4 regions of the Arthrobacter sp. PM3 genome follow, and region 2 is predicted to be linked to each of the others. Evidence: riboswitches for the same ligand, from Rfam matches in the RefSeq annotation. Region 2 holds a riboswitch; each other region holds the start of a gene.
What was found. Region 2 has a riboswitch for thiamine pyrophosphate ahead of CFN17_RS04095 (ECF transporter S component). Riboswitches for the same ligand answer to the same signal wherever they lie in the genome.
Positions count from the first base shown of each region.

Region 1 (3,202 bases), 660 kb from region 2:
TGAGGAAACTGTCACCAAGAACAACCTCGAAGCGGCCGAGGAAGTCGTCCGGCAGCTGCGCCTGCGCGACATCGGCGGCATCATCGTGATCGACTTCATCGACATGGTGCTCGAATCCAACCGCGACCTCGTGCTCCGCCGCCTGGTGGAATGCCTGGGCCGGGACCGGACCAAGCACCAGGTGGCCGAGGTGACTTCGCTGGGCCTCGTGCAGATGACCCGCAAACGGATGGGCACCGGGCTGCTGGAAGTCTTCGGCGAACAGTGTGAAGCCTGCGCCGGACGCGGCGTCGTCACCCACGACGAACCGGTCGAGCACCGGCGCGCCAACACGGTCGCGGCGGAGCACTACGTCCCGCGGACCGAGGCCCAGCCTGCCGCCCGCACCGAGCGCAAGAGCCGCCGCCGCGGCCGGGGCCAGGGCCCGGAGTCCGCTCCGTCCGCACCGGCCGCCGCCCACCCCGAGCCGACCGAGGCCGAAAGCCACGCCAAGGCCGAAGCCACCCGCGCCGCGCTGGCGAAGGTCGCCGCCGCGGCCCACGCCGCCCACCTGCACGACGGGGAAGCTGCCGCGGCCAGCGAAGCGGGGGCCCGCCAGGCCGCCGTCGACGCCGTCAGGAAGCTCGCCGAGGTTGAAGCCGCCGCCGGGGAAGCATCTGGCGAAGCTCCCGGTGAAGCCCCCGCCCGGCCTGCCGCCGTGCTGACCTTCGGCGGTGAGCAGGTTGCGCTGCCATTTGTTGAGCACGCCGACGACACCCCGGCCCCGGCGCTGAGCCTGGATCTGCTGACCGAAGCCTTCGCCAACCTGGGCGAGGCCGAGGCAGCCAAGCAGGACGAACCCGAGGCTGCCAAGCAGGACGAGGCCGCGCCGGCAGCGCGTGCTGCGGAAACCACGGCACCGCGTGCCCGCCGCGGCCGCCGCAACCGGAGCGCCAGCCGCGCCCAGGGCGCAGCCAACGAGACCTCGGTGGAGCACCACGAGGCAACCGGGCATGCTGCGGCCGGCTCGGTCCACGAGGCGAAGGCGCCCGCGGCCCGGCCGGTTGTCCCGGCCGGCAGCGAGCCGATCATCCTCGGCGTCGGCGTCCCGGCATCGGAGCTGTAAAACCTCAGCACTGACCCGGCGGGCCCGGGCCGGAGCAGGCGTAACAATACGTCCGCTCCGGCCCGGGCCCGTCCTGCCGTTAACTGGCCCGGCCCGGGTCAGCGGTTAGGCTGGAACCCTGACACGGGGTGCCGCGCATTCGGCCGGCTGAGATCCAGACCCGTTGAACCTGTCCGGTTAGCACCGGCGAAGGGATGTCTGACATGACCTCACCCTTGAAACAGTCCGGTTTTTTGCCCGCTGATTCTCTGTCGTCCGGGCCTCGCCCAGGGTTTCAGCCGTCCGAGCCCGTCCGCGTTCCGCGCGTGCTGGCCATCGCCGGCTCCGATCCTTCCGGCGGGGCCGGGATCCAGGCCGACCTGAAGAGCATCGCGGCCCACGGCGGCTACGGCATGGCGGCCATCACGGCCCTGACGGCGCAGAACACGCGCGGCGTGCGGGCCGTGCATGTACCTCCGGCCGGGTTCCTCACCGCGCAGCTGGACGCCATCAGCGATGACATCGGCATCGACGCGGTCAAAATCGGCATGCTGGGCGACGCCGCGGTGATCGATGCCGTGGGCACCTGGCTGGAGAAGGTGCGCCCCGCCGTCGTGGTCCTGGATCCGGTGATGGTTGCCACCAGCGGTGACCGCCTCCTGCAGGAATCGGCCGAGGCGGCCCTGCAGTCACTCCTGCCGCTGGCGGACCTCATCACGCCGAACCTTGCCGAACTCGCCATCCTGCTCAAGGAACCGGTCGCGGGGGACTGGGCCGAGGCCCTGGCCCAGGGCAAACGCCTGGCTGCGCTGACCGGCACCACGGTGCTGGTGAAGGGCGGGCACCTCGCCGGCAGCACCAAGGACGACGGCGACCACAACGACGGCGCCGCACCGGCCGGGGAGGGCTGCCCGGACGCGCTGGTCAACACCGGGGGCCTGCTGGGCCAGGAGACCGTGGTGGTGCCGGGGGAGCGGATCGCCACGACCAACAGCCACGGCACCGGATGCTCCCTGTCCTCGGCCATGGCGACGGTGCAAGCCAGGACGGGGGACTGGGAGCAGTCGCTGCGGGAGGTCAAGCCGTGGCTGCTCGGCGCGCTCCGCGAAGCCACGGTCCTGGACGTCGGCACAGGGAACGGTCCGGTCCATCACTTCCACCACGTGCAGGGCCGCGCAGCAAGCATGGGACCGGCTGAGGGCGAGTTCGCCGCGGCCCTGCGTGCCGGGGCCTCAGCCGACCTCGACGCCATCTACGCCCTGGACTTCATCCGCGGACTCGCCGAGGGCACGCTGCCCGAGCACGAGTTCGCCTACTACCTGGCCCAGGACGCCATCTACCTCAATGGCTACGCCCGGGTCCTGGCCCGAGCCGCCGCGATCGCTCCGACCGAGGCCGAGCAGCTGTTCTGGGCCCGCTCTGCGCAGACGTGCCTCGAAGTGGAGTCCGAGCTGCACCGTTCCTGGCTCAGCACCCGCCCCGCACAGGCCGCACTGGGACCGGTCACGAAGTCCTACGTGGACCACTTGCTGGCCGCGTCTGTGTCCGGCAGCTACGGGGTGCTCGTGGCGGCGGCCCTGCCGTGCTTCTGGCTCTACGCCGAGGTCGGCGCCACCCTGCACGCGGAGTTCCTGGCCGGGGGCGCCCCGGAGGCGCACCCCTACGCCGACTGGCTGCGGACCTACGCCGACGAGGACTTCGCCGCCGCGACCCGGCAGGCCATCGCGTTCACTGACGCGGCGGCCCGGCGGGCCTCCGCCGGCGAACGGGAGGCCATGGCCTTGGCGTTCCGGCAGTCCTCGCGCTATGAAGTGCAGTTCTTCGACGCGCCGAGGCTCCACGCCTGACCCGGCCGGCGCCCCGCAGCCGGTACGATGGTGGGGCACGGTTCCGGCAGTCGTTGCGGCACCACAGGTTAGAGGGCACAGGGCTTAAGGCCACTGAGCCGGACATTGTGGTGCTTATCACGGACTACCCGCCGGAACCAGCCTCATTTGCGGCCGAAGGCGAAATTAGCGTATTCTAGATCTTCGGTGCTTACGCCAACACTTGGGTTATACCCCTGAGAACTGTCCGCTTTGGAACTCCAAATGGATCAGTCGCGGGGATAGCTCATGG
Region 1 is NZ_CP022314.1:1,529,214-1,532,415, reverse strand. Features, by position in the region: gene CFN17_RS07070 (Rne/Rng family ribonuclease) at 1-1,105, shown strand, start outside; TPP riboswitch at 1,220-1,317, shown strand; gene CFN17_RS07065 (bifunctional hydroxymethylpyrimidine kinase/phosphomethylpyrimidine kinase) at 1,309-2,931, shown strand.
Region 1: linked by a shared signal. The riboswitch ahead of CFN17_RS07065 (bifunctional hydroxymethylpyrimidine kinase/phosphomethylpyrimidine kinase) and the one ahead of CFN17_RS04095 (ECF transporter S component) in region 2 are both predicted to bind thiamine pyrophosphate.

Region 2 (3,202 bases):
GCCTCGGTCGCATTCGTCGGTTTGCTGGTCCTGGCACTCGTTTTGGACTTCCTGGCCCCGCCGCCGGTCCACGGCGGCGCGGAAACCCTGGAGTTCATCGCCCGGAACAAGGGCACCTATATCGCTGAACAGCTTCTCTGGACCGTGTCCAACATTCTTCCGGTGCTGGTGTTCGTGACCCTCTTCGTGGCCCTGGCCCCCGTCAACAAGAGCCTGGCCCTGCTGGCCGCTGTGATTGGAGGGCTGCCGTGGGCGCTGTTCCTGGCCATTCCGGTCACGACCCGCGGATCGCTGATCCTGGTCTACCTCAGCGACCGGTACACCGCCTCGGGCACCGCCGGGTCAGGAGACGGCCGGCTGACCTATGCCACCGCCGCGGAGGCGGTGATCGCCGAGAACAACACGCCCGCCGTCGCCGGCGTCCTGTCGGCGCTTGGCATCCTGCTGATCTCGCTGCCCATGCTCAGGGGCGTGCTGCCCCGGACGGTCGGCTGGCTCGGGGTGGCGGCGGGAACGGCCGGAATGATTGCCGAGGCGCTGCGTTTTGCGGTTCCGGATGTCTATCTGGCGTACGGCGTCCTGATGTGGGCCTGGTTCGCCGCCGTGGGAATCGCTTTGATCCGGCTGGCCCTGAGAACTACGCGCGGGCCCGGCGCGCGGGTCCTTCCGAGGCCTGGTCCTCCGCCGGCCTAGCGGCCCGGGGTGAGGACCGCCCGGAGGGCCTCGACGACGAGGTCGTGGTCCGCCTTCTGTGGCAGGCCGGAGACAGTCACGACGGCGACGGCGCCCGTGCCGCGCACATAAATGGGGAACGCTCCGCCGTGGGCGGCGAACTCCGTCTGATCGAACCAGCCGTTGTCCTCGATCCGGCCGCCGGCGGCGCGGGCGCGCAGGCCCACAAGCAGGGACGGGACCTCGTACCGCTGGGCGGTGCGCTTCTTGGCGTTGATCCAGCGCTCGTTGTCCGGGGTGGCACCGTCCAGCGCCGCGTGGAACAGGACCTGCTCGCCCTTAGTGATGTCGACGGCGATCGGCAGCGAGCGTTGCCGGCCCAGCTCCACCAGGAGCAGGCCGAGGTCCAGGGCGTCGTCCTTGCTGAAAGCGGCGAACTGGAGGGCATCCATTTCGGCCAGGACGCGGCCGATCAGCGCCGCCAGGGAACCGTGCGGCTGGGGCTCGCTGGAGTCGGGGTCGTACTCAGGTACGTCGTCCGGATTGTGGTCAGCGTTGTGCTCCGCATTGCGGCCCGGGGAGGGAACGGGTGTGGCCGGTGTGTGCGTCAAGGTGGTCCCGCTTTCCGGTGGGTGACAGGTTTCCGGTGACAGGGCCGCACGCTGGCGGTCCCGGGTGGCCGACACGACGACTCTACCAAGCGGGTGTTCCCGGCCGGCGGCCCTGGCCGGGGAGCGGGCCCGATTGTGACAGCCCGGCACTGAAAACCCGGCCATCCGGGTGTAAACTGGGCCAGCCCACAAGGGCAAGATAATCACGACAGGGGAGCGCCGCCGTCGGGCCTCGCCGGAACATTTCCGGGGATACCAAGGGTGGGCGCTGAGAGTGCGGACAGCCGCAGACCCTCGAACCTGATCCGGTTAGTACCGGCGCAAGGGAGTCGAGTTCTCAGGGTGCGCGGAGGGCGGCGGAAGCCGAGGCCGGCCGGAGCACCCTCCCCTCCTGTTCCTCAGGAGGACGACATGACAGATATTTCAGCACAGCAAGGCTCCACCGGCCGTTCATCGGCCCGGCACCATTACAACTGGCGCGTGGTGGACATCGTGGTGGCAGCACTGATCGCCGTGGCCGGCGGCGTCATCTTCTGGGCGTGGTCCCAGGGTGCCAACCTCATTTCAACCCCCGTCAACGCGGTCTACCCGCCGCTGACCGGACTCTACGCCGGCGGCTGGATGATCCCGGCAGTGCTGGGCATGCTCATCATCCGCAAACCCGGCGCGGCCCTCTTCTGCGAAACGGTCGCGGCCACGGGTGAGCTGATCATGGGCTCGCAGTACGGCACCACGGTGCTGATCTCCGGTGTCCTGCAGGGCCTCGGCGCGGAGCTGGTCTTCGCGGCGTTCCTGTACAAGAAGTTCAACCTGCCGGTGTCCCTGCTGGCCGGGGCCGGTGCCGGCCTCTTCTGCGGCCTGAACGACTCCTTCCTGCCGTGGGGCTGGAACATCGCCTACGAAGCCGGCGACAAGCTCGCCTACATCATCTTCACCACCATCTCCGGTGCGGTCATCGCCGGCGGACTGTCCTGGCTGGCCACCCGCGGCCTGGCCAAGACCGGCGTGCTGGGCTCCTTCGCTTCCCGCAAGGCGGCCACGGAGCCGGTCTTCTCCTGACGCCGGCCCCTGGAATCGGCAGACGCATCATGACACCAACACCGGCCGTCCGCCCGGCCGCCGTCACGGCTCGCGGCTGGGGCTGGCGGCACGCCGGCCGGTCCAGGCCTGCCGTCAGCGGCCTGGACCTGGACATCCGCCCCGGGGAGCGCGTGCTCCTGCTGGGCCCCTCCGGCGCCGGCAAGTCGACGCTTCTCCACGCCCTGGCCGGGGTGCTCGGCGACAGCGCCGCCGGGGCCGCCGGACCGGCCGGTGACGCTCCCGGCGCCGAGGACTCCGACGAGGCCGGAAGCCTGCTGATCGACGGCGCCGTGCCGCGAGCCCGGCGCGGCCGCGCCGGGCTCATGCAGCAGGACCCGGAAACCCAGGTGGTGCTGTCCCGCCTCGGCGACGACGTCGCGTTCGGCGCAGAAAACCTCGCCGTCCCCGCCGCGGAGATCTGGCCGCGGGTGCGCGAGGCGCTCGAGGACGTCGGGCTGGGCCGGCTGCCGCTGGACCACCCGACGTCGGCCCTGTCCGGCGGACAAAAGCAGCGCCTGGCGCTCGCCGGGATCCTCGCGATGCGCCCCGGGCTGCTCCTGCTCGACGAGCCGACCGCCAACCTGGACCCGGACGGCGTCCTGGAAGTCCGCGACGCCGTCGGCCGGTGCCTGGACAAGACCGGCGCCACCCTGGTGGTCGTGGAGCACCGGGTGGCGGTCTGGAAAGACCTGGTGGACCGGATCGTGGTCCTGCAGCCCGGCACCGCCACGGACCCCGCGGTCCTGATCGACGGGCCGCCGGACCGGGTTCTGGCCGAGGCGCGGGACATGCTCATCGGTGCGGGCGTCTGGGTGCCGGGCCATGTGCCAACGGCCCGG
Region 2 is NZ_CP022314.1:867,095-870,296, reverse strand. Features, by position in the region: gene CFN17_RS04105 (DUF4386 family protein) at 1-693, shown strand, start outside; gene CFN17_RS04100 (heme-degrading domain-containing protein) at 690-1,283, opposite strand; TPP riboswitch at 1,484-1,628, shown strand; gene CFN17_RS04095 (ECF transporter S component) at 1,695-2,342, shown strand; gene CFN17_RS04090 (ABC transporter ATP-binding protein) at 2,372-3,202, shown strand, end outside.

Region 3 (3,202 bases), 950 kb from region 2:
GTCCACCAGCAGCTGGAACAGCGAGCCCGTCTCCGCCGGTGAATAGCGGCGCATCGCCACCGTGGTCAGTTCCGTCCCGGAGGCCAGCAGTGCCGCGCCCAGCCCGTCCAGGCTCGGCGCGCCGCCGGTGCCCATGATGAGGCGCGAGCCAAGTGTCACGCCGTCGACCACGAACGGGTCGGCGGCCGTTGCCGCAGGGGACCCGGCCGGTGTGCCGGCAAGAGCCGTCGGTCCGGCAAAAACAGTCTCGTTCATGGTGCTCATCCTCCCTGGACTGCTGTGACGAGTTCGACGTCGTCGCCCTCGGCGAGCGCCGTGGCGTGCCACTGGCTGCGCGGCACGACTTCGGCGTTGCGGGCCACGGCGACGCCGAGCTTCCTGCCGTCCGCGGCGCGGCCGTCGGGGCCGATGCTCCGGCCGGTGAGCTCGCTGACAAGGGCGCTGACGGAGGCGCCGTCGGCGACGCTCTGCTCCGTTCCGTTCAGTCTGATGTTCATGCTGCTTCCTTGTTAGGGCTGTCCCCGGACGCATCCGGGATTCGGGAAAAACGGTCGGGGCGGAACGCGGACCAGCGCGGGTCCGCTGTCCCGTCCATGAGCTCGCGGCAGACGGCGGCGGCCGCCGGCGTCAGCAGGACGCCGTGCCGGAAGAAGCCGGTCGCGATGATGAGCCCGGGGATATCCCCGCCACCACGGCCGCGGACCGCGACCCGCCCCAGCAGCGGGGCGTTGTCCGGCGTGCCCGGACGTGCCCGCGCCGTGGCTTCCAGCAGCTCCAGCTCCGCCACGGCGGGCACCAGTTGCTGGGCGTCGCGGAGCAGCTGGTACACGCCCCCGGCGGACACTGCCCGGGGATCGGTCGGGCCGTCCTCGCGCTGGGTGGCGCCGATCACCACGGTGCCGTCCTGCCGCGGGACGATGTACACGGGCACCCCGCGCACCATCCCCCGCACCGTGGCGGTCACCAGCGGCCGCAGATGGGCGGGCACCCGGAGCCGGAGGATGTCGCCGTAGACCGGCCGCAGCGGCAGCGCCAGGCCGTCGGGCAGGCCCTCCAGGCCGGGCGCGCCGAGCCCGTTGGCCACGATCGTTTCCGTGGCCCGGATGGTACCGCCGCCGGCCAGCCGGACTCCCGTGACGGCGCCGCCGTCCCAGAGCAGCCCGGCCGCGCGGCGCCGGACCAGACTGCCGTGGCCCTCCGTGCCCAGCAGGCCGGCGAGACGGGCGATCAGCAGCCGGGGATCCACCTGGTGGTCTGCCGGAATGTCGAAGGCACACGAGATGCCGGGGCTCAGCAGCGGTTCGCGGCTGCGGGCCTCGCGCACGGTCAGGGGGTCGACGGTGAGGCCGCAGGCCCGCTGGACCTCCCTGAGGTCCGCGAGCGCGCGGCGGTCCGCCGCGTCGGCACCGACGGCGAGGGTCGGCGTCCTCTGGTACCCCGTGCCGGCCGCGGACTCCGGAGCGGTGGCACCGGCGTCGATCCCGGCAGCGAACCCGGGCCACAGCCGGGAGGACTCCAGCATCAGTTCCAGGAGTTCTTCCTCCTGGTAATGCAGTTCGCTGACGGGCGCGAGCATCCCGGCCGCGGCCCAGCTGGCCCCGCTGCCGGGTGCGTCATCGATCAGCACGACGGAGCGGCCGGCGCGGCCGGCCTCGAACGCGATGCCGTGGCCGATCACCCCGCCGCCGATCACGGCGACGTCGGCGGTGCAATCCCCGGCGGCATCGGGTCTGCTGTCATAAATCCGGGAAGCGGCGTCATCTGCGGGCTCGGCTTCACGGCTGGCTCCTGGACCCATAAAAAAATTCCTTCCCTACGCCGGTACTAGCCGGATCAGGTCAAGCGGTCGGCTCTGACGCCCTCTCAGCCGTTGCAGCGGCATTGCCGCTGCGGGCTCCCGCGGTATGCGCCCAGTTTAGAGGAACTAGGCTGGTCCCATGACCCAGGACGCCATCCACACCACCGCCCGCCTCTACCTGTGCACCGACGCCCGCCGGGACCGCGGCGACTTCGAGGCCTTCGTGGACGCCGCTTTCGCCGGCGGGGTGGACATCATCCAGCTGCGTGACAAGTCGCTCGAGGCGGCCGAGGAACTGGAATTCCTGGAGGTCCTGCAGGCCGCGGCGCAACGCCACGGCCGGTTGTGGTCCGTCAATGACCGGGCGGACATCGCGTCCCTGTCGGGGGCGCCGGTGTTCCATGTCGGGCAGAAGGACATTTCGCTCGGTGCCGCCCGCGGTTTCCTCGGCAAGGACACCGTGATCGGGCTGTCCACGCACAGCCCGGAGCAGGTGGACGCGGCCATCGCGGCCTCGCCCGGCCGCAAGGGCCTGGATTACTTCTGTGTCGGGCCCGTGTGGGCCACCCCCACCAAGCCGGGACGCGCCGCCGTCGGCCTCGACCTGGTGCGCTACGCCGCCCGGGCGATCGAAAAGGCGGACGCGGAGGGAACCGGCACGGTGGACGGGGTGGTGCCCTGGTTCGCGATCGGCGGGATCGACCTCGGCAACGTGGAGCAGGTGGTCGACGCCGGCGCCCGGCGGATCGTCGTGGTCCGGGCCATCACCGACGCCGATGATCCGGCACACGCTGCGGGAGCGCTGCTGGCGGCACTGGACGCCGCGGACGCCTGAGCGCGTCGGCCAGAACGCTCCGGGCGGGCCGCGCCGGGCAGGCCGGCCTGGCTTACGCGGCCAGTCCCAGCCCCGCCATCCGGCGTGCGTGGTTCGCCGCGAGTTCGGCCGCGAGACCGCTGGCCATGTCCTTGGCAGCGTCGTCGTCGAGACCGGACAGGCCGCCGAGGAGCGCGTGCTCGATGCCCACCCGCTGGGCCTGGGTCAGGGCTTCGCCCAGCAGGCGCCGGGCCCACAACGCCAGGCGGGAAGCCAGCCGCGGGTCATCGGCCAGGGCCGCCTTGAGGCGGTCCCGCAGCACGGCCGTGGATGTTTCCGCGGACTGGATCTGTTCGATCAGTTCCCGGGTCCCGGCGTCGACGTACCGGGCGACGGCCCGGTAGACGTCCGCGGAGACGGTGTCGATCACGTAGGCCTTCATGAGCGATTCGTACCAGTCCGCCGGGCGGGTGCGCTCATGGAAGTGGTCCACGGACGGCTGGAACGGGAGCATCGCGGCCTCCGTGTCCAGGCCCATGGCCTCGAGCCGGCTCCGGACCAGTTCGTAGTGCTGGAACTCCACCACGGCC
Region 3 is NZ_CP022314.1:4,272,352-4,275,553, forward strand. Features, by position in the region: gene CFN17_RS19390 (thiazole synthase) at 1-255, opposite strand, end outside; gene thiS (sulfur carrier protein ThiS) at 261-497, opposite strand; gene thiO (glycine oxidase ThiO) at 494-1,798, opposite strand; TPP riboswitch at 1,793-1,911, opposite strand; gene thiE (thiamine phosphate synthase) at 1,938-2,633, shown strand; gene CFN17_RS19410 (ferritin-like fold-containing protein) at 2,686-3,202, opposite strand, start outside.
Region 3: linked by a shared signal. The riboswitch ahead of thiO (glycine oxidase ThiO) and the one ahead of CFN17_RS04095 (ECF transporter S component) in region 2 are both predicted to bind thiamine pyrophosphate.

Region 4 (3,202 bases), 1.4 Mb from region 2:
CAGAACTTGGGCCCGCACATGGAGCAGAAGTGCGCCGTTTTCGCCGGTTCGGCGGGGAGCGTCTCATCGTGGAATGCCTCGGCCGTCACCGGGTCCAGGGACAGGGCGAACTGGTCCCGCCAGCGGAACTCGAACCGTGCCTTGGACAGGGCATCGTCGCGTTCGTGGGCTCCGGGGTGGCCCTTGGCGAGGTCGGCGGCGTGGGCCGCGATCTTGTAGGTGATCACGCCGGTCTTCACGTCGTCCTTGTTCGGCAGCCCCAGGTGTTCCTTGGGTGTGACATAGCAGAGCATGGCCGTGCCGTAGCGGGCGATCTCGGTGGCGCCGATCGCTGAGGTGATGTGGTCATAGCCCGGCGCGATGTCGGTCACCAGCGGACCCAGCGTGTAGAAGGGTGCTCCCTTGCAGAGTTCCTGCTGGCGCTCCACGTTTTCCCGGACGAGGTGGAACGGCACGTGCCCCGGACCTTCCACCATGACCTGCACGTCGAACTCCCAGGCCCGCTGCGTCAGCTCGGCCAGGGTGTCGAGTTCGGCGAACTGCGCGGCGTCGTTGGCGTCCGCCGTCGCGCCCGGCCGCAGCCCGTCCCCGAGCGAGAACGCGACGTCGTACTGAGCGAAAATCTCGCACAACTCATCGAAGTGGGTGTACAGGAAGTTCTCCCGGTGGTGCGCAAGGCACCAGCCGGCCATGATGGACCCGCCGCGGGACACGATGCCGGTGACCCGGTTGGCCGTCAGCGGCACATACCGCAGCAGCACCCCGGCGTGGATGGTCATGTAGTCCACGCCCTGTTCGCACTGCTCGATCACGGTGTCCCGGAAGATCTCCCAGGTCAGCGCGTTCGCCTCGCCGTTGACCTTCTCCAGGGCCTGATAGATCGGGACGGTGCCGATGGGGACGGGGGAGTTGCGGATGATCCATTCACGGGTCGTGTGGATGTCGTCCCCGGTGGAGAGGTCCATCACGGTGTCCGCACCCCACTGGGTGGCCCACTGGAGCTTGTCGACCTCCTCGGCGATGGAGCTGGTCACGGCGGAGTTGCCGATGTTCGCGTTGATCTTCACGAGGAACGCCTTGCCGATGATCATCGGCTCGGACTCGGGGTGGTTGATGTTGCTGGGGATGATGGCCCGGCCGGCCGCCACCTCGCTGCGGACCAATTCCACATCACAGTTCTCCCGCACCGCCACGAACCGCATTTCGGGCGTGATCACGCCCTGCCGGGCGTAGTGCATCTGGGTCACCGTCCTGCCTTCGACGGCGCGGCGGGGCACCGGCGGGGCGCCCTTCCACTCGGCCGAGGCGGCGCCGCGGCGGACGGCGGACCTGCCGTCGTCGAGCAGGTTCCGTTCCCGGCCACTGTACGGCTCCGTGTCACCGCGCCCGGCGATCCATTCGCTGCGGAAAGGCGCGAGGCCCACGACCGGGTCGCTGCCCGGCCCGGCCGTGCGGTAGACCCGGAACGGCGGGTTCTGTGCGCCGCCCGGCGAGGGCTCCAGGGCGATCTCGGTGACCGGGACGCGGATGCCGTGCTCCGGGTCCGTGTCGAAGGCCAGCGAATGGGACTTCAGCGACTGGGACTTCAGCGACTGGGTCGGGGCCGGCTGGGTCGTGGCCGGCTGGTCGGCTGCCTCCGTGCGGACGGGCTGGTTTTGGGCAGGGCTGTGCTGTGTTTCTGTGGTGCTCAAAGGATTACTCACTTCCTTCGCCGGCATTACCCGGACAGGTTCAACGGTCGCAGGCCGCGTCAGCCCGATCTCAGCCCCTGCAAGGGCACCCGTGTGGTCGTAGACGAAGCTATCACGCTGCGCCGCAGTCCCGCGGAGTGTGACGCGGACCGCGGATGGCCGCCCGGGGCTAGGCTTTAAACCATGACCGGCATCATCGAGTTCAGCGGCCCCGTCCTCACCGGCCCGGCCACCGTCCGCCACGGCCTCTGGTCCGTCGACGGGCTCCTGACGTTCCGCCGGCCCGCTGCCGCGCCGGACCACGTGCTCGACGGCTGGGTCATCCCCGGCCTCGTGGACGCCCACTGCCACATCGGCCTCGGACCGGACGGCGACGTGCCCGAGGACACTGTCGAGGCCCAGGCCGTGACGGACCGCGACGCCGGGACGCTGCTGGTCCGCGACGCCGGCGCCGTCCATGACACCCGGTGGCTCCAGCAGCGCACCGACCTGCCGCGGCTCATCCGCGCCGGCCGGCATATCGCCCGCACCCGGCGCTACCTGCGGGGATTTGCCGTCGAAGTGGAGCCTGAAGGACTGGTCGAGGCCGTGCGCAAGCAGGCCCTCGCAGGAGACGGCTGGGTCAAACTGGTAGGAGACTGGATCGACCGCGACGCCGGCGACCTCGCCGCCGGCTTTCCCGCCGGGACGGTCAGGGACGCCGTCCGGGCCGCGCACGATGAAGGGGTCCGTGTCACCGCGCACTGCTTCGCCGAGGACACCCTCGATGACATGCTCGACGCCGGGATCGACTGCATCGAGCACGGCACCGGGCTGCTGCCGCGTCACCTGCCGCGCTTCGTGGAGCAGGGCGTACCCATCGTCCCCACCCTGATCAACATCGCCACCTTCCCGGACATCGCCGCCAGGGCGGCGCCCAAGTTCCCGCGCTACGCCGCGCACATGCGCTCGCTGTGGGAACGGAGGGCCGAGCGGATCCTCGAAGCCCACGAGGCCGGGGTGGCCATCTACGCCGGCACGGACGCCGGCAGCGTGATCCGGCACGGACGGATCGCGGACGAGGTCCGGGCCCTGCACGCCGCGGGCCTGACGGCGGCCGCCGCGCTCGACGCCGCCAGCTGGTCGGCGCGGACCTGGCTCGGGGCGGACGGGATCGCCGAAGGGGCCAGCGCCGATGTCCTGGTCTGCGCCGAGGACCCGCGGCAGAACCTTGGCACCCTGGCGGAGCTGCAGCACGTGGTGCTGCGGGGGCTCCTCATCCGTTAGGAATAAATTGAAGCTTCAAGTAATTTAACTCTATGCAAGACCGCCGAAGTCCGGTGGCTGCAGAACCCAGGAGAGTTTCGATGACTGCAGAAGCCCAGGATCTCCTTCCTGCCGCACTCACCATGGGCACCGTGATGCTCAAGGTCGGCGACATGAAGGTCATGACCGATTATTACCAGCGCGCCCTCGGCCTGGACATCGTGGCCGAGCAGGACGGCGGGCTCTACCTGGGCCGCCGGCAGAAG
Region 4 is NZ_CP022314.1:3,844,399-3,847,600, reverse strand. Features, by position in the region: gene thiC (phosphomethylpyrimidine synthase ThiC) at 1-1,691, opposite strand, end outside; TPP riboswitch at 1,687-1,794, opposite strand; gene CFN17_RS17565 (amidohydrolase family protein) at 1,875-2,957, shown strand; gene CFN17_RS17560 (VOC family protein) at 3,038-3,202, shown strand, end outside.
Region 4: linked by a shared signal. The riboswitch ahead of thiC (phosphomethylpyrimidine synthase ThiC) and the one ahead of CFN17_RS04095 (ECF transporter S component) in region 2 are both predicted to bind thiamine pyrophosphate.